2 regions of the Tindallia californiensis genome follow, and region 1 is predicted to be linked to the other one. Evidence: riboswitches for the same ligand, from Rfam matches in the RefSeq annotation. Region 1 holds a riboswitch; the other holds the start of a gene.

Region 1 (10,613 bases):
AGGAATTAGTATATGCATAGTCATCAGATAAGGCGAGAAGCTCTTTAGATAAATCTAAAGGGCTTTTTGTCGGAAGAATATTGATTTTCACCTCTTTTTTTGGTAGAGTTAGCTGAAATATGCTATAATAACATAGTGAAAACATGTCCAATACTAGGGCTAGGAGGCTACTAATGCAAGAAAACAGAGAAATGATGATACAGGCGCAAGAGTTGATGAAGACTATTCATGAAGCAGTAGATCATATGATAAAACAATTGGAAGAACTTCGTTATGAAGAAACGATCCAACTTCTGGAAGATGTTGTGAAGGGGACGGAAAGTGTCCAGATGGCTTTATTACCTCTGGCGAAAGATGAAGAGGCGTCGAAGCTTGAATCCTTGCACAAAGACTTGATGGAAAAAGTGGATAAATATTTGGATTTTTACAGAGACAAAGAACATGAAGCAATGAAAGAGCAGATGAGTATGGCGATTGTTGAATCTCTAGAAAAATGGCATCGGGAAATGGAAGAAATGATCAAATCGTATATTGATCATTAACCAATACAGTGGAAACCCTTAGATCGATGAAACTTTTAGATGCATTTTGTTTAAAGGTATCTACATAAGGAGATAGATGAAATGAGAATTATGTCTACTTCCGGCTTGACAGCTGGTGTAAAACTGGGAAAAACAGTATATGACGAAAAAGGATTAGTGTTATTACGATCAGGTGTTAAGTTGACAGATTCTTATATATTTCAACTAAAACGTAAAAACATTCCGGCGGTGTATGTGGATGATGCGTTGTCTCGTGGAGTAGAGATAGCCAGTGCTATTGATCAGGAAGTCCGCGTAAAGGCAGTATTGCAAATCAAGGAAATTTTTGAAGAATTAAAAGAGCAAAGAAACAGTAAAATGGCAACTCGGTATATTAGTGATCAACACTACGAAGGAGTCAAGAGTACTTTCGATGATATTATGGCAAATCTGCAGCGAAATAAAGGTGCTACGATGAATATGGCAGAACTGATGTCTTCCAGCTTGTATACCTATACCCACAGTTTAAATGTGGCGGTTCTTTCGGTTTTGACGGCTCAGTCCTTAGGGTTGCCACCGGATAAGATTAAAGAACTGGGTGTGGGAGCTTTGCTTCATGATGTTGGAAAAATAGCCATACCAGATGAAATACTTAATAAACAGGGAAGTCTGACAGAAGCTGAATGGAAGCTAATGAAAACCCATCCGGAGGAAGGTTATCGAATGGTTAAAGATAATCTGTCCATTAGTGCTTATACGAAAGCCATTATTATGTCTCATCATGAGCGGGTGGATGGTAGCGGTTACCCCAATGGTTTTTCCGGCGATAAAGTACATCTACTGACACAAATTGTTTCCATGGCGGATATCTTTGATGCGGTGACCAGTGACCGTTGCTATAGAGATCGGGTGCCGGTATATCAAGCTGTTGAAATCATTATGGCGCAGGTGCATAAAGGCTATGATGAAAAGGTTTTTCGTGCCTTTATGCAAAATGTAGATCTTTATCCACCGGGACAAATTGTTCGCTTATCTAATGGAGAAAAAGCCATGGTAGTAAGAAACAATCGGGAACAGCCAACCAGGCCTTATGTTCGAGTATTAAACACAGAAAATGAGCCAATGGATGAGGTGGACCTGATGAAACATCTGTCTCTTTTTATCATTAAAGAGTTAGATGAAGTATGTGCCTAATGGTTTTCAAAGGGCGTAGAAGGGCATAACCCAAGAACGGTATTGTATAAATGTCGTTATCAGAAAATATTGATGATTTTATTCCGGCATGGTATAATAAAGGAAATAGGTACGGTGTTTTAGGAAAGCTTAGGGTACTATCAGCAACTAATTGAGAAGGAGGTGTATGCTTTTGATTATAGAAACGTCAAACTCTATCCTGAGGCCTATTGTAAAGCCTCCTACTCATGCCTATGATAACTTTAAGACTCCGAGGCAGCAAGGCCTTGAGCAGGAAAAGAATATCAGTAATCCTTCGGTCAAAAAAGTGGTGCAGGAGAGTGTCAATAAAGTGTATGAGAGTTTGCAAAAACTGGTAGAGAATACAGATTATAATGTTAGTTATCGGCTAGATGAAGCTACTGGAGGTCGTCAATTTCGAGTAACGATGAAAAACAGTGGCAACCTAGTGGCCGCTTTTCCAACAGAATCAGCCATTGAAATTGCAGAGCGGTCAAAAGCGACTACCTTAGGTCTGATCATGGACAGGCGAATATAAAAAAACAAAAAGACTGATAGGACATGGCAAAGGCTGTGTCTTTTTTTGTACCTGCTTATGACTTGAATGAGTAGGCTTCTTTGTAGAGGATAGAAGTTTGCAGGACTTATGGAAGGGTATTATATGTAAAAGAAAGATTTGGGATAAAATTGGATGAAGGCGAGCCTTGGGGAGGCATGAAAATGAAACCGAAAACAAAAACGTTGATCATAGGGTTGTTGCTGATGGTAATGCTGATAGGCTTCTTTTTCTTCAGCTTAGGCAGACAAGAAGAACCGTTGGTCATTGGGTTTTCCGCAGGGCTTACCGGTGCGGCATCAGAGCTTGGGGTTAGTGGGCGTAATGGGTTGATGATTGCGGTTCAAAAGATAAATGAAATGGGAGGGATTCATGGAAGGGAAGTAAAGATAGTGGTAAAGGATGATGAAAATGATCCACAAAAGGCTTTGGAAACAGATAAGGCCCTTTATCAGCAAGGAATTAAGTTTATTATTGGTCATATGACTAGCAACATGGCTGAAAAAACCCTTCCCTTTATTAACGAAAAAGAAATGTTAATGGTCACCCCTACTATGAGTTCTGATGAGTTAAGTGAAAAGGATGATTACCTGATTCGTGTGGTTTCGTCTAATCGTGATGAAGCCATCTTTATGGCCGAAATTTATCAACAGAAACCGGAAATTAGGAGGGTGATGGTTCTTTACGACCAGTCCAATCGTGCCTATACAGCCGTGATTCGCGATTTTTTCGCTGAATCTTTTGAAACAGGGGGAGAAAAGCAAGTAATGTCCTTGGCTTTTTCTTCTGAGAAAGGCATCGATTATTTAGAAACCATCCAGAAGGTGGTAGATAGCCAGCCGGATGCATTGATCATTTTATCTTCAGCCTTTGATGCGGCTATGTTCTGCCAGCAAATAGAACGACTAAGAGTTGAAATGCCAATTCTTTTATCAACCTGGTCGATGACAACGGATTTAATTTCTCATGGTGGAATCGCCGTAGAAGGTGTTCGGATTGTTAGCTTGATAAATCAGGATAGTGAAAAAAAGGAGTACCAAGATTTTGCAGATGAATATCGACAACGATACGAAGAAGAACCATCTTTTTCAGCGGTTTTTGCTCATGATGCGGCAACGGTTTTGTTTGAGGGAATAAAGGCTTTGGATTCGAAAGAAATAACCTCGCAGCAGGTAAAAGATGCTATTATAGATATCAGAAGCTTTCAAGGGTTACAAGGTCTTATTGAAATAAATGAATATGGTGATGCCAGCAGGGAAATTTTCAAATACACCATTCAGAATGGTCAATTTGTTAAGGTGGAATAAGCATGAAAAAAAGTCGAAAATTACGTGACTACATTATTCGCAGCAACATTCTTGCGGTGCTATTACCTATTCTGATGGTAGGTCTGCTGGTAGTGTCAATTATTATTTATTACAATGAAAAAGAGATGCAACAAAAAAATCATATTATTACCTCTACCATTGCACAGCGGATTAGCCAAATGTTGGATAAACCCATAGCAGATCTGAAAGAAATTGCGGATATAATGGATCGGCAAATTCTATCAACCGATAAGACAATGGAATATTTGGAAACGGTGGTGACTCATGCCGATTATCTGGAAGGCTTAGAGATCATTGATGAAAATGGTCGTGTTCGGTATATGGCACCCTTTGACCAGCATTTGTTGGGAATTAGCCGGGTGAATCAGGCATATTACCAAATCGCCAACCGTCAGGAGAAAGCCTATTTTTCTACGAGCTTTATTTCACAGCAGACAGGAAGTCCTGCCTTGACAGTGGCGATGAAGCATGAATCAAAGGTATTGGTAGCCTATTTGAATTTAGAGCAGATCAGCCTTTTGTCATCACAGTTGAGTGAAAGCTATGGAAATAATATGCTGGTGGCTATCACTGACCGCCGAGGTGTTTATATTTCCTACAAAGAACTGGAAAAGGTATACCAGAGAGAGATGGATCCCAATATTCAGATGATAAGAGAAGGAATTCAGGAAAAAGATTTTTATACCGGGAAGCACCGGGACCACTGGATTACTGCTTACCCTGTCGAAAATGCCAATTGGTATACGATTGTTTATCAATCCGTTGATACGTTGTATGGTACGGTAAAAAGGATTGTTTTCGTGGGTTTTCTGGTAATGCTGATATTTTTTGTCTTGTCTGCCAGTATTACACGGCGAAATTTACGGAAAATAACCCATTCGTTCCAGGAGCTCTTGGCTCAAACTAAGGAAATTGCCAGAGGGAATTACGAGAGGCGAGTTCAAACAGACAGTTTTGAAGAATTTCACCAATTAGCGGAAAGTTTCAACATCATGGTTGATAAAATTGAGTCAAGAAATCGAAGGCTGCGAGACCTAGCCTACTTTGATCCTGTGACAAAACTTCCGAACGCCAGTTATGTACATGATTTTCTTGGGAAAATGCTATTAAAGCACCAGGAGGCAAATAAAAAACTAGCGGTCATTTATTTTGACCTAGATCATTTTAAACGAATCAATGATACCTACGGACACACCTTCGGCGATGAAGTATTAACTCAGGTAGGAGAAAGGTTGTTAGCGGAAGAGAATCAAAGTGGTACGGTAGCTCGGATGAGTGGTGATGATTTTGTTTGTGTTCTTCCAGAAATCAAGGATTTAGAGACGGTGCTGGAAAAAATAAATAGCCTTCGAAAGAAATTTGCTTTACCAATTTCTTCTCGGGACACAGAGGTTTACTTGAATATAAGCTTTGGCATTGCCCTTTATCCAGAGCATGGTGATACGGTGGGGATCTTGCTTCAACATGCTGATACGGCCACTAGTGCATCAAAAAAGGAAGGGCGTAATAAATATACCTTTTTTCATGAATCGATGAAACTTGATTTAAGAAGAAAAATGGATCTGGAAAAAGGGATGAGAAGGGCCTTAGAGAACCAGGAAATGTCATTATGCTATCAGCCGCAAGTATTTGCTAAGACCTTAGAAGACAGGGGGGTTGAAGCGTTGTTGAGATGGCATCACCCGGTATTTGGTTCTGTATCTCCTTATGAATTTATCCAGGTAGCCGAAGAATCCGGACAGATTCTTGCTATTGGAGAATGGGTACTGTCAAAGGCCTGTGAAAAACTGGCGTCCTTTAACGGTAGGCTATCGCACAAGCTTACGATGTCTGTCAATGTATCAACCTTACAGCTCAGAAGCCGTGGCTTTGTAGATATGGTAAAAAAATACGTAAACAAGTATAAGATTAATCCGTCATTACTGGAATTAGAAATGACAGAAAGTGTTTTTATTCATTCTTTTGATGAAGCCGTGACAATCCTAAATGAGCTAAGAGGGATAGGCGTGAAAATTTCTTTAGATGATTTTGGAACTGGATTTTCTTCCCTGTCTTATTTAAGACATCTTCCGATTAATACATTGAAAATTGATAAAGCATTTGTTCAGGGAATGGAAACAGATAAAGACACAGAAGTAATGATTGATTCAGTTATTACGATGGCACATAATATGAATCTGGATGTTATTGCGGAAGGGGTGGAAAACGAAGGACAACTTCAAGCAATGGAGCACTTTGATTGCGATATGGTTCAAGGCTACTATATTAGTCGTCCCTTAACGGAAGAGATGCTTGGAAAATATTTTGAAAAAAAGAATGATGAAAATAGTTGACAAAAATACAAATCCATATTAATATGCTATACAGGTTTAGAAAATTGCAAGTGAAAACAAACAACCGAATAATATGAAACTCTTATCAAGAGTGGTGGAGGGACTGGCCCGATGAAACCCGGCAACCATAACTGTTTATCAGATCGATAACAGCTAAAGGTGCTAAATCCTGCGGAATTTCCGGAAGATGAGAGAGTCAATGTGATTTACTAAATTGCCTCTCTGTCTTGACAGAGAGTTTTTTATTGTTCAAAAAGGAGGAATGGAGGGAAGGGAAAAAGCGGTTATTTGACAGAAAAACAAACTTATAGAAAAGGATGATGAACATGAAAAAAATAATAGTCTTATGGATGGTAGGAATACTTTTTTTACTAAGTGGTTGTGGCAGTTCGGATGCACAAAATACATTGGATCCAAATCATTTGATCATCGGTGTGACTCCGGGACCGCATGAAGAGGTAATGGAGCAGGTTAAGGAAAAGGCTGCGGAGGATGGAATAACCATTGAACTGCAAGTGTTTACAGAATATGTAATGCCTAATATTGCTTTGGCAGAAGGTGAATTAGACTTAAATATGTTTCAACACAAGCCCTATCTGGAGAAGTTCAGCGAAGAAAGAAATCTTGATCTGGTAGACGTAGGATATACCATCAATTTTCCTATCGCTTTGTACGCTGAATCTTTGGAAAATATTTCGGAATTTCAGGAAGGGGATCGTATTGCCATTCCTAATGATCCTACTAATGGCGCGAGAGCATTGATTCTTTTGGAAAGTGCCGGTCTTATCACTTTGGAAGAAGGGGTAGGCGTAGAAGCGACTGTCAACCACATTGCAGAAAACCCTATGAATTTCCATATCATAGAACTGGAAGCATCTCAGTTGCCCCGACAGTTAGGAGAGGTAACGGCAGCTGTTATTAATTCCAACTTTGCTATTGAGTATGGCTTTGTTCCTACCACGGACTCTATTCTAATGGAGCCGGGAGATTCACCCTATGTGAATGTGGTCGCCGCCAGAGCTGAGAATAAAGATGATCCTGCGATTGCTCAGTTGATGGAATATTATTATCAGGATGATATCAAAGCATTCATTGAAGAACGATTTCAAGGTTCCATTGTTCCCGGGTGGTAAAAAGATCCGGAAACAGGAGGACGGAAAGGATAAATGAACAATGATTGAGTTCCAGAATATATCAAAAGAATTCAAAACAGAAGCCCAGACAAACCTGGCCTTGGATCAGGTGTCCTTAAAGGTAAATCGGGGAGAAATATATGGGATTATTGGGCACAGTGGTGCAGGCAAAAGCACCTTGATTCGGGTAGCGAACTTGTTAGAAAAGCCGACGGCTGGTGAAGTTGTTTTTAATGGTGAAACCTTAACAAACTTGACCGCAGAAGCATTGCGAAAAAAGCGGCAGGATATGGGGATGATTTTTCAAGGGTTTCATTTGCTGAAAACCGCTACGGTTTATGAAAACATTGCACTGCCATTAAAATTGATCGGATTAAAGGCTGGTGACATTAAAAAGCGTGTTCACCAATATTTATCGGTGGTGGGACTGTTGGAGAAAGAACAGGCCTATCCATCACAGTTGTCTGGTGGTCAACAACAACGAGTGGCCATTGCCAGAGCCTTATCTCATCGTCCAAAGGTGTTGTTATGTGATGAGGCAACCAGCGCTCTGGATCCGGAAACGACAGAGGCTATTTTAGAGTTATTAAACCAGATTAATCGGGATTTTGGGATTACTATTTTGCTTATTACCCATGAAATGGCGGTAGTTCAGCGAATCTGTGATCGGGTAGCCGTAATGGAAGCTGGAAAGATTGTAGAAGAAGGAAGTTTACTTCAAGTGATTTCATCGCCAAAGCATCCCACGACACAAAAATTTATCAACAGTCAATTTCCCTCAGGTGCCGAAACGCTTATAGAAGGCTCTTGGGTTGAAGGTCATTTGATTGTCGAGTTATCCTTTGTTGGAAATGTTGCGGACAAACCAGTGTTAGCAGAAGTCGCAAAAAAGTTTGATGTTTATCCAAATATTCTTTCTGGCAATATGGTTCCTTTGAAAAAAGATCATTATGGAAAGCTTTTGGTTGAATTGCAGGGTAATAAGATAGAAACAGAAAAATGTTTGCGTTATCTGCAAGAGAAGGGCATTCGCACTGAAATTCTTAAAGGAGTTGGTTCGCATGAAGCTGTTTCTTGATCAATGGGCACCAATAATGGTAAAAGCCAGCCTTGAGACTTTTCAAATGGTAGGAATCGCCATGTTGTTTGCTGTTTTGTTGGGGCTTCCCTTAGGCGTATGCCTCATTTTAACCAAAGATGGTGGTGCTTACGAAAACAAGTATTTTTACAGTGGAATCAACATGGTGATTAATTTTTTTCGTTCCGTCCCTTTTATTATCTTATTGTTTTTTATCCTGCCTTTCACTCGATTACTGGTAGGAACTTCGATTGGGGTCAAAGGTGTGTTGGTTCCTTTAGTCATTCACACAGCACCTTTTGTGGCCCGGTTAATGGAATCAGCTCTTTTAGAAGTAAACGACGGTGTGATTGAAGCTTATGAGTCCATGGGAATTACAACGCCAAAGATCATCTGGCATGTCATGATTCGAGAGGCAAGACCTTCTATTGTGCTAGGGTTGACAACAGCAATCATTTCTCTGATAGGTGCAACGGCCATGGCAGGATTGGTGGGTGCCGGAGGACTGGGAGACTTGGCATATCGCTATGGTCATTTGCGTTATGAAGCAACGGTTATGTACGCCACCGTCGCATTATTAGTTATCCTGGTCCAGTTTATCCAGACCGGTGGGAATAAGATTGCCTCTAACATAAGAAAATAATACAGTGAACAGAGTGAAGAGTAAGAAAGCACAGCCTTTTGGCTGTGCTTTTACGGATGGGTTTCAATGAAATGATCAAGGATATCTTCAATCGAAACAATCCCAACAATGATATCTTTCTCAAGAATAGGCAAGGCAACGATATCATGTTCACGTAAACGTTTAGCGATGGTTACTAAATCCTCATGTGTTTCGCCGTAAACCACGTTTGAGGACATAACCCATTCCACAGGACAACTTTTGTAATGGCCCGGATCCATTAAAAACCGGTAAATATCGGCCTTGACAATCATACCGATTAGATGATTGGCATCATCTATCACCGGAGTGCCATTGATATTTTGTTGCTCCATTATGTCAAGCACTTTGCTCAAAGGATCTATGGGCTTAACAGATATAACGTTTGATTTCATTCGTTGATGGACTTGCATAAGGTCAGCTCCTTTTTATGGTCTAGGGAATAGCACAGGTACCCTAAAGGATATTTGAACGGAATGATCCATTCTTAATTATCGATGATAATAGACTCAAAGCGTCCTTGTTATTGAAAGATGGGTAGTTTTATGGTAACGAGACCACCTTCCTGGCAGTTTCCAGTCTGGATACTACCATGGTATTTGTTGACGATAAGGTCATAAGCGTAGGTAAGGCCAAGCCCTGTTCCTTCTCCTAATTCTTTGGTAGTAAAGAAAGGATTAAAAACTTCTGTACTGTCATGATGTGAAAATCCTTCTCCGCTATCCAACAGTTCGATCACAACACAGTCTGTATTCTGACGGGTTTTAATACTGAGATAGCTGCTATGACCGTCTAAGGCATTTTTTTGATAACGTTTTACTTCGTCAATACTGTTTTGTAGGAGAATCATTAAGATCTGAAAAAAGTCATACTTATTGATAAAGATAAAGGGGTTTTCAGGTGCTAATTTTTTTTCTATATGATCGAAAAGACGCAAATCTGCATCGATATAATAAAACAGTTCTTCGATCATTCCGTTCACATTTTCAGCTTTTGATCCAGCTGGAAATGAAACCCCAGGAGGAATGCTTTCGCAGGGAGAAAGCGGACTGTGACTATCGGTTGGTTGAGACTCATAAAGAAGTTTTTCCTGTCGCAATCGTTCAAAGCCGGAAGAAAAAAGTTCGGAAACAAGTTTTAGGATGAAAGGACAAGAGACATTCCACTTAGCTTTTTCTTTTGTAAAATCAATCCCGATATACCCGATCAATTCTTGACGATAAAAAATAGGGACGGTAATCAGGGATTGGATTCCTTGTTTTAATAAAATTTCTCTTTCGGCACTGGCGGAGGCGTCCATTGACGCTACGTCTTCAATAAAAATAATTTCTCTTTTCAGGAGCTTAACCATCCACCAACGAAAATCATCGGTGGCTAAATGTTGTAACATATTGATCTCAGAAGAAACACCTTCATTGCACCATTCATAAACATTATCCATATAGTTTAGTTGATCACGAAACATAAAAACATACACTCGGGAGGCTTTTGTATAGTGGCCGATCCGCTCCAGACAGTCATCAACCAGATATTCGTTATGAATGGTTAGATCCATCATAATAGAAGAAATGCCGGATAATAAATCCAGTATTTCAGACAACTCATCATCGCATATTTTCTTCATGAAATCATAACTTTCTGACTTCTTTTCCATATAGAATCTCCTTCCAATAAGGAATATAAATTAGCGAAGGTGTCTTTGTCATTACCTTCACAAGTGAATAGGGATTGATAGCATATAATGACAATGTACCATTAATCAAAAAAGGATTCAAGCGGTAAAAGGATTATTTGATACATATCATCCAA
Region 2 (10,613 bases), on a different contig from region 1:
TATAGGGGATATATAGCGTATGGATTTGTTTTTTTAATTCTTACCAGTGTTATTTTTATCCCGCTACTAGGCTATTTATTTAACCGACTGATTATTTCGATGGGAGCAGGTGTACTCATAAATAAAGACGCTTTCAGAATCGTTTTGAGTTATGAGGGCTTAATAGGGCTTATCATTATTGCATCGATCTCGGTCATGATTGTTTTTATAGAACTCGGTGGTCTTATTGTGTTAGCTCAAAGAAAAATTTTTTCCAAAAAAGTATTTATATCGGAAGCTATCATAACAGCTATCTTTTCTGTTCCTAGAATTATTGGTATAGGGATGCTTCATTTTATCTTTGTTATTTTAGTTGTTGCACCACTTATTGATATACCTGTTGCCACCGAAATAACAAGTAAAATAGAAGTTCCGCCTATACTGATGAACATGATTCAGGACTCCAAGATAATGCTTTACGTATATCGAAGTATACTAGCACTGTTTACCTTAATATTGTTGCGATGGATATTTGCAGTGCACTATATTTTATTGGAAAATTTACCAGCACGAAAAGCTATAAGTTGTAGCGCTAAATTGACGGAAGGTAGAAATATTATTCATTTAGCCAGCTTACTAATTCTTAATATTATTATTGTGGGTGGAAGTTTTATTATTTTCTCAGCTATTTCTTTTATACCTTCTCACATTGGTATTAAAACCGGAGGATTATTAGGAGCCTATATACTTACTTTTAATAGTTTACTTGGGATGATACTGGCAATGCTTGTCATGCCAATAAACATCATATACATAACCAGGTTATTTTACTATTTGAGAAATAAAACTAAGATGAAAAGCTCCGGTGAATTTGAAACAGTTAGAAACAAAAAATTAGAAAAAATAGAATGGTTTTTTACCCGTTTAATTAAAAGAAGAAGGGCCTTATTATTGACCATTTTAATGCTTAATCTTTTAGGAACGTTTATGATTGGACATACATTGAATGAAAACTTTGTTCATCTAGGTAGAGATGTTAAAATAGCAGCTCATAGAGGTGATCCAATTAATGCACCTGAGAATTCGATGAGTGCGGTTCGTGCTGCACTAGAACAACATTCGGATTTTATTGAGATTGATGTGCAACTATCCAAAGATCACGTAGTCATCTTGAATCACGATATGGGCTTGGCTCGAGTAGCTGGCATTCCCGAAAGGCCTATTGAATTAACTTATGAAGAGTTGTCACAACTTGATATTGGAAGCAGCTTTTCGGAAGACTTTAAAGGTGAAACGGTTGTATCCTTAGATGAAGTGCTTGCAGAAATCAAAGGGAAGGCAAAAGTTATTATTGATGTCAAAGCCTATGGACCAATAGAGATTCTAGCCGAAGAAGTAGTGAAATCCATTGAAAGGTCCAATATGGCGAATAGCGTGTACGTTCAATCTTTTGATTATGAGTTATTACAGATGATAAGAAAACAAAACCCTGATTTATACTTAGGTCAAATTCTGTATTATGCATTAGGTGATATTTCTCAATTAGATGTAGACTATTATGCAATTGACCAGAGCATGTTGAATAGAGAATTCATTCGTAACGCTAAAAAAGACGAAAGAGAAGTATGGGTTTGGACAGTGAATGAAGAAGACGACATTAGAGAAGTATTAATGTACGATATTGATGGAATTATTACAGACTATGTTGAACGAGTTCAGAATATTATTGGGTATACGGTTGAAAATACGTCTTGAAATTTTTAGATAAAAACAAACAGCCCACTTAAGTGGTGGACTGACATTATGTGGAGGGATTATTGCCTAGTAATTTCTCCATTATTGCAATATCTATCCACTTGTCATCAATTTTACCTTGATGATAGTAAATGCCAACAATACGAAAACCTCTATTCATATAAAGTTTTTTTGCGGATTCATTATGATTTGGCGTGAACAAAACGAGTTTATAAAATTTATTTTCCCTTGCTAGATCTTCTAAATATTTCATCAATACTTTGCCTAGACCCTTTCCTCGATGGTTTTCAGAAATATAGATTGAAAAATCGGCAACTCCATCATAAGCTGTACGATAATGAAATGGATTTAACGAAGCCCAACCTAATATCTCACCATCATACTCTAAAACGATAACACAATACCTAGGGTTCCTTGTCATAAACCACTCTTTCATTTCATCTAAATTTTTATATTCCGATTCTAAAGTTGCATAACGAGTCGAAATACCTTGATTATAAATAAATGTAATAGCTGGTAAATCCTTTTTTTGTGCAAGTCTAATTGTGTAGTCACTTTTTTCATTAGACAATTAAATTACCTCCAGACAGAATCAAAAGAATTATAATAATGAAGTATAACATAAAAATTAATCATATCAAAAATATTCCTAAAATACATAAAATAGATGCGATCAAATGTTTCAATGAGAGGAAGTACTGTTGACAAGTCGTTAAAAGGATGATAATATATCTATCAATTAAATAACTTACTCTTATAAAGAGTGGCGGAGGGACTGGCCCGATGAAGCCCGGCAACCGGCATATAATGCACGGTGCCAAATCCTGTAGGTGAACACCTAAGAGATGAGAGACTCGAAACAATCTAACCTCTTTTGCACCTGCGAAAGAGGTTCTTCTTATTCTCAAAAAAAAGGAGCGATAAAAATGAAAGAAAAAACCAGAAAATTCGACACATTACAAATCCATGCAGGGCAGGAAGCAGATCCGACAACGGGTTCCAGAGCCGTACCAATTTATCAGACGACATCCTATGTGTTTGACAACGTGGAACATGCCGCTAAACTATTTTCATTGGAAGAAGCTGGTAATATTTATACCCGAATTATGAATCCTACAACGGATGTTTTTGAAAAAAGGATGGCGGCTCTTGAAGGTGGAGTAGCCGCTTTGGCAGTGGCTTCAGGAGCCGCCGCAGTGACTTATGCCATTATGAACATTGCTGAAGCAGGGGATGAAATTGTAGCATCAAACGCGCTGTACGGAGGAACTTATACATTGCTGGATGCACAGCTACCTAAATATGGGATAAAAACTATTTTTGTACAACCGGATGATCCTCAAAACTTTGAAAAAGCCATCAATGAAAAAACCAAAGCAGTTTTTTTAGAAAGTATAGGCAATCCTAATATAAACCTCATTGATCTGGAAGCAGTGGCTAAAATTGCTCATAGCCATGGAATACCAGTGATCATTGACAACACCTTTGCGACACCTTACCTATTTCAGCCATTAAAACATGGGGCTGATATTGTAGTTCATTCTGCCACTAAGTTTATAGGGGGACATGGAACTAGTATTGGTGGTCTTATTGTGGATGGGGGTACCTTTGACTGGGAAAAGAGTGGTAAATTTTCTGGTTTGACAGAGCCAGATCCTACTTATCATGGTATTTGCTATACAGATACTTTTGGATCGGCTGCGTATATTGTTAAAGCAAGAGTTCAGTTATTACGTGATACTGGAGCTTCCTTAAGTCCTTTTAATGCTTTTATGTTTTTGCAGGGCCTTGAGACTCTATCCTTACGGTTAGAGCGACATGTGGAGAATACCAGAAAAATTATTTCTTTTCTCAAAAAACACCCTAAGGTATCGTGGGTTAACTACCCAGAACTAGAGGACAGTCCTTATAACGATCTTTATCAAAAGTACTTTTCTAAAGGCGTTGGATCCATTTTCACCTTTGGGATCAAAGGTGGTCTAGAAGCAGGGAAAAAATTTATCGATTCATTAGAAATATTTTCTCTGTTGGCAAATGTAGCTGACGCTAAATCTCTTGTGATTCATCCAGCAAGTACCACGCATGCTCAATTATCGGAAGAGCAGCAACGGAATTCTGGCATCAGTCCAGACATGGTTCGAGTTTCCATAGGGTTGGAAGATGCGGAAGACCTTATCGACGATCTGAACCAAGCATTAAATAGCTGAACAAGGAGGTAAATATCATGCCAGTAAAAATACCAGATAATCTACCGGCTTTTGAAACACTAAACAACGAAAATATTTTTATAATGAAAGAAAGCAGGGCTTACTCTCAAGATATAAGGGCATTAAAAATTCTGATTCTTAACCTAATGCCAACTAAAATAACGACAGAAACTCAGCTTCTGAGGTTGTTAGGAAATTCTCCACTTCAGGTTGATGTAACGCTTCTACATCCGGAAACCCATGAATCAAGAAATACTGCTCAAGAGCATTTACAAACTTTTTATAAAACTTTTTCACAGATAAAGGATGAAAAGTTTGATGGTATGATTGTAACAGGGGCACCTGTTGAAAAACTTGAATTTGATGAGGTTTATTATTGGGAAGAGTTGAAGAATATTTTGGAATGGAAACGGACCCATGTTTTTTCCACCATTTTTATTTGTTGGGCAGCTCAGGCAGCTATGTATCACTATTTTGGAGTACCGAAACATCCAGTAGAAAAAAAAATATTCGGTGTCTTTAATCATAAAGTTCTTACGTCGAATCATCGGCTGGTAAAAGGATTTGATGATATTGTATGGGCCCCGCATTCCCGACATACGGAAGTGAGAAGGGAAGATATTGATTTGGTAGAAGAGCTGGAAGTCCTTTGTGAATCAGAAGAAGCTGGGGTTTATATTGCTTCTACTGCTAATGGTAAAAGCATTTTTGTTACTGGTCATTCTGAGTATGATCCATTGACGTTGAAAGCTGAATATGACAGAGATGTGAAAGCTGGTCTGGAGATTGAAGTTCCTCGTAATTATTACCCCTACGATGATCCATCCAAAGAGCCGGTTGTTACCTGGCGAGCACATTCCAATTTACTGTTCTCCAACTGGCTCAACTACTTTGTATACCAAGAAACACCTTATGATATCAGTCGAATTTAGAAAGGAGCCAAATGGCTCCTTTCCTAATACTCCTTAAATGGATGTAGAAAAATTCCGCTCCTTAGCTTTGGTTCAAACCAAGTGGATTTCGGAGGCATAATCTTATCTTCGTCCGCTACTTGCAATAGATCTTCGATGGTGGTGGGAAACATGGAAAAAGCAAGCTTCATATCGTTTTGAACTCTTCGCTCCAACTCTTCAATTCCTCGGATACCGCCTACAAAGTCGATGCGCTTATCTGTTCGGGGATCCATTATTCCCAAAATAGGCTGAAGTAAATAATTTTGTAAAATAGAAACATCAAGTTGCTGAATCACATCGTTTTCTGAAAAAGTGTGAGATTTTGCAACTAGACGGTACCAATGGTTATTCAACAGCATGCCAAACTCATGTTTTTCTTTTGGCTGGTAGGGCTTATTCACTGGTTCGCATTCAAAATGCTGTGAGACTCTAGCTAGTAGCTCATCCACCGACATGCCATTTAAATCCTTCACTACTCGATTGTATTCCATGCAGTACAGGTCTTCCTGCGGAAAAGAAACGGCCATCAGAAACTGACTTTCGTCATTGGTATCAAGATCAGGATTCTCTTTACGTCGCTTAAAACCAATCTTAGCGGCAGAAGCAGTACGGTGATGACCGTCGGCAATGTAAAGGACTTCAACGTTCTTTTGGAAAGTATCAGCTATCTTTTGAACCCATTCGCTATTACTGACAATCCACAGTGTATGCTGAATTTCATCCTCTGTAGCAAAATCATACACCGGTTCATGTTCTGCAGCGTATTGCCGGATCAGCCCGGTAAAGTTCGCTTCACTCCGATACGTTAAGAAAACCGGTTCTGTGTGGGCATCACATTGGTCGAAATGACGGATTCGATCGTTTTCTTTCTCTGGACGTGTAAATTCATGTTTTTTTATCAAACCATTTTCATAATCATCAATCGAATGGCAGGCAACAATTCCTAGCTGCTGGCGTCCGTTCATGCATTGTCGATATAAGTAAAAAGATGGTGTTTGATCTTGAATCAGTATCTGGTTTTTAACCATGTTATGAAGGTTTTTCTGTGCTTTTTCATAAACCTGTTGATCGTACTGGTTGGATACTTGTGGTAGATCAATTTCTGATCGGATAACATGTAAAAAACTGTAAGGGTTTCCTTCTGTCATTTTAGCTGCTTCTTCCGTGTTCATGACATCATAGGGCAAGCATGCTACTTTAGATGCTAAGTTGGGAGCTGGACGAAGTGCCTTAAAAGGTCTTATTTCCATTTTATGAATGTCTCCTTTCGCATAAATCCAGAAGAATTTCAACCAGTTCATTACCGATTCGTTCTTGAGCTTCAAAGGTGTTAGCGCCGATATGTGGTGATAGGGAAATTCTTTCACTTTCAAGCAACGCCTTACATTCCGGCGGTTCTTTTTCAAATACATCAAGACCTGCACCAGCTACAATGCCATCATCAATGGCTTTTAAGAGTGCTTTCTCGGAGAGGACGCCGCCTCTGGCACAATTAATGATATAGACACCTTTTTTCATTTTTTGAAATTCTGCTTCTCCAAGTATAGGAGATTTTCCAGGCAATGCGGGTACGTGTAAAGTGATGAAATCAGAGGTGGATAGCAACATATCCATATCTACTTGTTTGATGTCTTTATCAGCATTCTGCACATCATAGATTTCATAAAACTGAACCTTCATGCCAAGGGCTTTGGCTTTATCGCCTACTGCCCGTCCAATCCTGCCGTAGCCGATAATACCTAAGGTGCTGTTAAATAATTCTGTCCCTTTGTATTCTTTTTTAGGCCAGGACCCCTTACGCAGGGTGACATTGGATCGATGTAGGTTTCGCGACAGAGATAGCATATGGCCCAGCACCAGTTCTGCTACTGATCCAATGCTGGAATTAGGTGTGTTTTTCACTTCAATGCCTTTCGACTTAGCATAACCTACATCAATATTGTCCAGTCCGACACCTGCTCGAACAATCAATTCTAAGTTAGAACCTTCAACGGCATCAATCAGGTCTTTACGAACTTTGGTGGCGGAACGCACTATTAATACATGATAGTGACCCAGCTTTTTTTTCAATTCTTCTGGACTGTAGGTATTTGTATCGACTTCGTAGCATGCTTCCTGTAATAGTTTTACAGCACTTGGTGCAATATCGTCAGCAATTAGTACTTTCATTTTCTCTTTCATACTCATGAAACTACCTCCCGGTCATGTCGATTTTATTTGATAATATCGTCAATTTCTTTCAAGAGTGTCTTTAGCTCCTCTAATGTAGTATCGGCCATATGAGCTATTCGGAACGTTTTTTCCTTTAAAGACCCATAGCCATTGGAAATGGAGTAACCTCGTTTCCCTAACTTTTTATTCAAATCAGCCACGCTGAGTCCTTTTGTATTCTTGACAGTGGTCAGGGTATTGGAAGCATAAGCTTCCTTTGGGAACAATTCAAACTGTTCCTTGGCCCAACGGCGAGTGTATTGTGCCATCTTCAGATGACGTTGAAAGCGGTTTTCCAATCCTTCTTCCAAAATACGATCTAGCTGATAATTCAGAGCAAACATATGAGATAAAGAGGGAGTGGATGGATATTGATGGTCTTTCTTTTGAATATATTCGTAAAGTGTCAGGAGATCGAGATAATACCCTCTATTAGGAACCTGCCTGGCTGCTTCAATTGCTTTTTCTGAGATAGAGCAAATAGCCAGTCCTGGCGGAAGGCCAAGGGCTTTCTGGGTGGAAGTAATGCAAAGATCCACACCTAACCGATCCACTTCAATCTTGGTGCCAGCCATTGAGCTTACTGTATCCAAGGCGAAAACCACATCAGGATATTTCTTAATGACTTCCGCGATGGCTTCCACCGGGTTCATTATACCAGTCGAAGTTTCGTTATGGGTTATCGTAACCAAATCATACTTGCCAGTAGCCAAGGCATCTTCTACCATTTCCGGCGTTGTAGGTGCTCCTGTTTCTGATTCAAACAGGTCTGCGGGGACACCGTTGGCTTCTGCAATTTCATGCCAGCGTTTGCCAAAGGCACCTACTGAGAAAACCGCTGCCCGCTTTCTGGTACAGGATCGAATGGAGCCTTCCATTAAACCGGTGCCGGAAGAAGTGGATAGTAGAATCGGTCTATTTGTAAACATCACCTTCTGCATTTTTTCAGAAATACTTCGCTGTAAATTGCTGGCAGCCTTGGTTCGGTGGCCAATCATGGGAGTTCCCATTTTTTCCAGCACATCCGGTGCAACATCCACCGGTCCGGGAATAAATAATTTTGTATGCATAAGATTCCCTCCTGTTTTATCAATAAATGTTTTCTTTATTCAATAATAATCTTATATTCAATTAGTCCAGCTTTTTTCAACATTGCCGAAACACCACAATATTTTTCTTCGGAAAGTTGAACAGCTTTTTCCAGTTTATCCATCGGAAGATTTTTTCCTTTGAAATAGTAGGTGACTAACATTTTATCATATATTTTGGGATGTTCTTCTGTTAAATTAGCAGTCACTTCCATTCGAAAGCCTTCAAAATCTACACGCATCTTTTTTAGAATTGAAACCACATCAATACCGGTGCAACCCGCTAGACTTGCTAATAAGAGGGGTTTTGGGCGGGCTCCCTTATCTTCGCCACCAACTTCGGGACTTGCATCCATAATAACATGATGACCATCTAAATTTGCATCAAACACCAAATTATCTACCCACGTACATTCCACTTTTTGATCCATATGATCTCTCCTTGTAAAAGTTATTGTGATTATTATACCTCAATGAACTGTTATTAAACAGTCTAGATTCCTTGGAAGATAAGAGTTGGGTCAGATTATTCAGAAAAAAATAAAATTCTTTGACAAATATTTGAAGAGGCACTATAATTATTGTAAGGAAACCGATTTCCCGAAAGGAACTGGTGGTAATGAAATTAACGATTAATGAAGTGGCAAAGTTGGCAGGCGTCTCTAAAGCAACCGTTTCTCGGGTAATCAATGAATCCAAACCGGTAAATCAAGATAAGAAAGAAAAGGTTCTTAGGGCGATCGAAGAGTTGCAGTTCAAACCAAATCCGGTGGCAAGAGGATTGGTTCAGAAAAGAACAGGTTTTATTGGAGTTTTGATACCAGATATAACTAATTCTTTTTTTGCAGAAATTGTTCGTGGGATAGAATGCGTAGTACAAGAACATCAATATCATATTGTATTATGTCATACCTTTCACAGTCATGAAAAAGAAGTGGAGCATTTGCGAATGCTTCGCGAGAAATATGTTGATGGGATTGTATTTATGACATCAAAAGTGACAGAGGCACATAAGCGGTTTTTTAGTGAAAACAAATTACCTGTTACTTTTGTTAATCGCAAATGCAATGATTTGCGCAGCTTTAGCGTAGATATCAACAATTATCAGGCCGCAAAAGAAATAACCAGCTTTTTTCTTAAACGGGGTCATCGTCAAATTGCAATTATCAGAGCGCCATTAACAGATAGAACATCAGGCTATGAAAGATTTAAGGGATATCAGGATGCTTTAAAAATGTATCATATTCCTTTGAGAGAGCATTTGGTTCTCAGAAGCACTTTTAAAATAGATAGTGCATATAAAGCAGTCAAACGATTTTTGAATGAGGGATATAGAGCAACGGCTATTGTTGCGACAAGCGACTTGATGGCAATTGGAGCTATCAAAGCCTTGATAGACCATGGACTTAGAATACCGGAAAATGTTGAAGTTTCTGGTTTTGATGATGTTCCTATTGCAATGTATTATAACCCTTCCATTACAACAATTCGTCAACCCATTATAGAGATAGGGAAAACGGCAGGCGAAATGTTGATTGCTAAAATAGAAGGAATTAACGTAACAGAAAAAAATATTGTATTACCACATTCAATCATTTTTCGAAAAAGCACCTTAAAATCTCCTGTTTTGGAGGAATAACAAATGAATATAAATAAAAAAACTTTCCTAAATGAAGCTAGTTTAGATGTTCTAACGGTAGGAGAATTGCTAATTGATTTTATCTCTGAAGATTACGTAACAGAATTGAAATCGGCTGTTCACTTTCAAAAGACCTTTGGGGGATCGCCTGGAAATATCGCTGTTAATCTATCAGGTATGGGTCTTAAAACGGCTATTATTGGTAGTGTGGGCAACGATGAGTTTGGGGAGTTTATTCAGGAATTCCTTAAGACTCGAAATGTAAATATAGAAGGTTTGCAAAAAGTTGAAGAAGCAACTTCTATGATTTTTGTTACTAAAAGTTTAGAAAGTCCACATTATTTTGCGGTTCGAAATGCTGATTACTGTCTAAAAGATAAAGATACTAACTATCAGTTAATTGATCAATGTAAAATTTTTCATTTTACTGCTTGGGCACTTTCGATGCCGCAAATAAGGGCTGTGACAATGGATCTACTTCAATACGCCAGGTTTCAGAAAAAGCTGATTACCTTTGATCCGAATTACCGGAAAAACTTATGGGAAATAAATCATGATGGTGCTAAATGGATTCAAGAATACGTATTACCGCTGGTGGATATTATAAAACCTTCTGAGGATGATGCCTTGAATATTTGGAATATTCAAGGCTCTATGATAGAGGATGTTTTTATGGAGTTAAGTGAAAAAAATGAAATGACAATTATTCTCACCAAAGGTGCAAAAGGGTTAACCGCTTATCATTCGGGAAAACGAATAAATGTACCTTCGTATGCAAAAA

The links. Region 1 has a riboswitch for S-adenosylmethionine ahead of BLV55_RS04785 (MetQ/NlpA family ABC transporter substrate-binding protein). Riboswitches for the same ligand answer to the same signal wherever they lie in the genome.
Positions count from the first base shown of each region.
Region 2: linked by a shared signal. The riboswitch ahead of BLV55_RS00185 (O-acetylhomoserine aminocarboxypropyltransferase/cysteine synthase family protein) and the one ahead of BLV55_RS04785 (MetQ/NlpA family ABC transporter substrate-binding protein) in region 1 are both predicted to bind S-adenosylmethionine.

Region 1 is NZ_FNPV01000003.1:150,790-161,402, reverse strand. It holds gene BLV55_RS04815 (hypothetical protein) at 1-20, shown strand, start outside; gene BLV55_RS04810 (DUF8042 domain-containing protein) at 174-542, shown strand; gene BLV55_RS04805 (HD-GYP domain-containing protein) at 624-1,715, shown strand; gene BLV55_RS04800 (flagellar protein FlaG) at 1,888-2,253, shown strand; gene BLV55_RS04795 (ABC transporter substrate-binding protein) at 2,436-3,578, shown strand; gene BLV55_RS04790 (bifunctional diguanylate cyclase/phosphodiesterase) at 3,581-5,932, shown strand; SAM riboswitch class I at 6,012-6,126, shown strand; gene BLV55_RS04785 (MetQ/NlpA family ABC transporter substrate-binding protein) at 6,259-7,065, shown strand; gene BLV55_RS04780 (methionine ABC transporter ATP-binding protein) at 7,106-8,143, shown strand; gene BLV55_RS04775 (methionine ABC transporter permease) at 8,127-8,786, shown strand; gene BLV55_RS04770 (CBS domain-containing protein) at 8,837-9,217, opposite strand; gene BLV55_RS04765 (ATP-binding protein) at 9,328-10,458, opposite strand.
Region 2 is NZ_FNPV01000001.1:25,729-36,341, reverse strand. It holds gene BLV55_RS00195 (glycerophosphodiester phosphodiesterase family protein) at 1-1,734, shown strand, start outside; gene BLV55_RS00190 (arsinothricin resistance N-acetyltransferase ArsN1 family A) at 1,781-2,305, opposite strand; SAM riboswitch class I at 2,486-2,586, shown strand; gene BLV55_RS00185 (O-acetylhomoserine aminocarboxypropyltransferase/cysteine synthase family protein) at 2,661-3,941, shown strand; gene metA (homoserine O-acetyltransferase MetA) at 3,959-4,873, shown strand; gene BLV55_RS00175 (DUF1015 domain-containing protein) at 4,897-6,144, opposite strand; gene BLV55_RS00170 (D-2-hydroxyacid dehydrogenase) at 6,146-7,081, opposite strand; gene BLV55_RS00165 (pyridoxal-phosphate-dependent aminotransferase family protein) at 7,108-8,175, opposite strand; gene BLV55_RS00160 (OsmC family protein) at 8,211-8,624, opposite strand; gene BLV55_RS00155 (LacI family DNA-binding transcriptional regulator) at 8,813-9,832, shown strand; gene BLV55_RS00150 (carbohydrate kinase family protein) at 9,836-10,613, shown strand, end outside.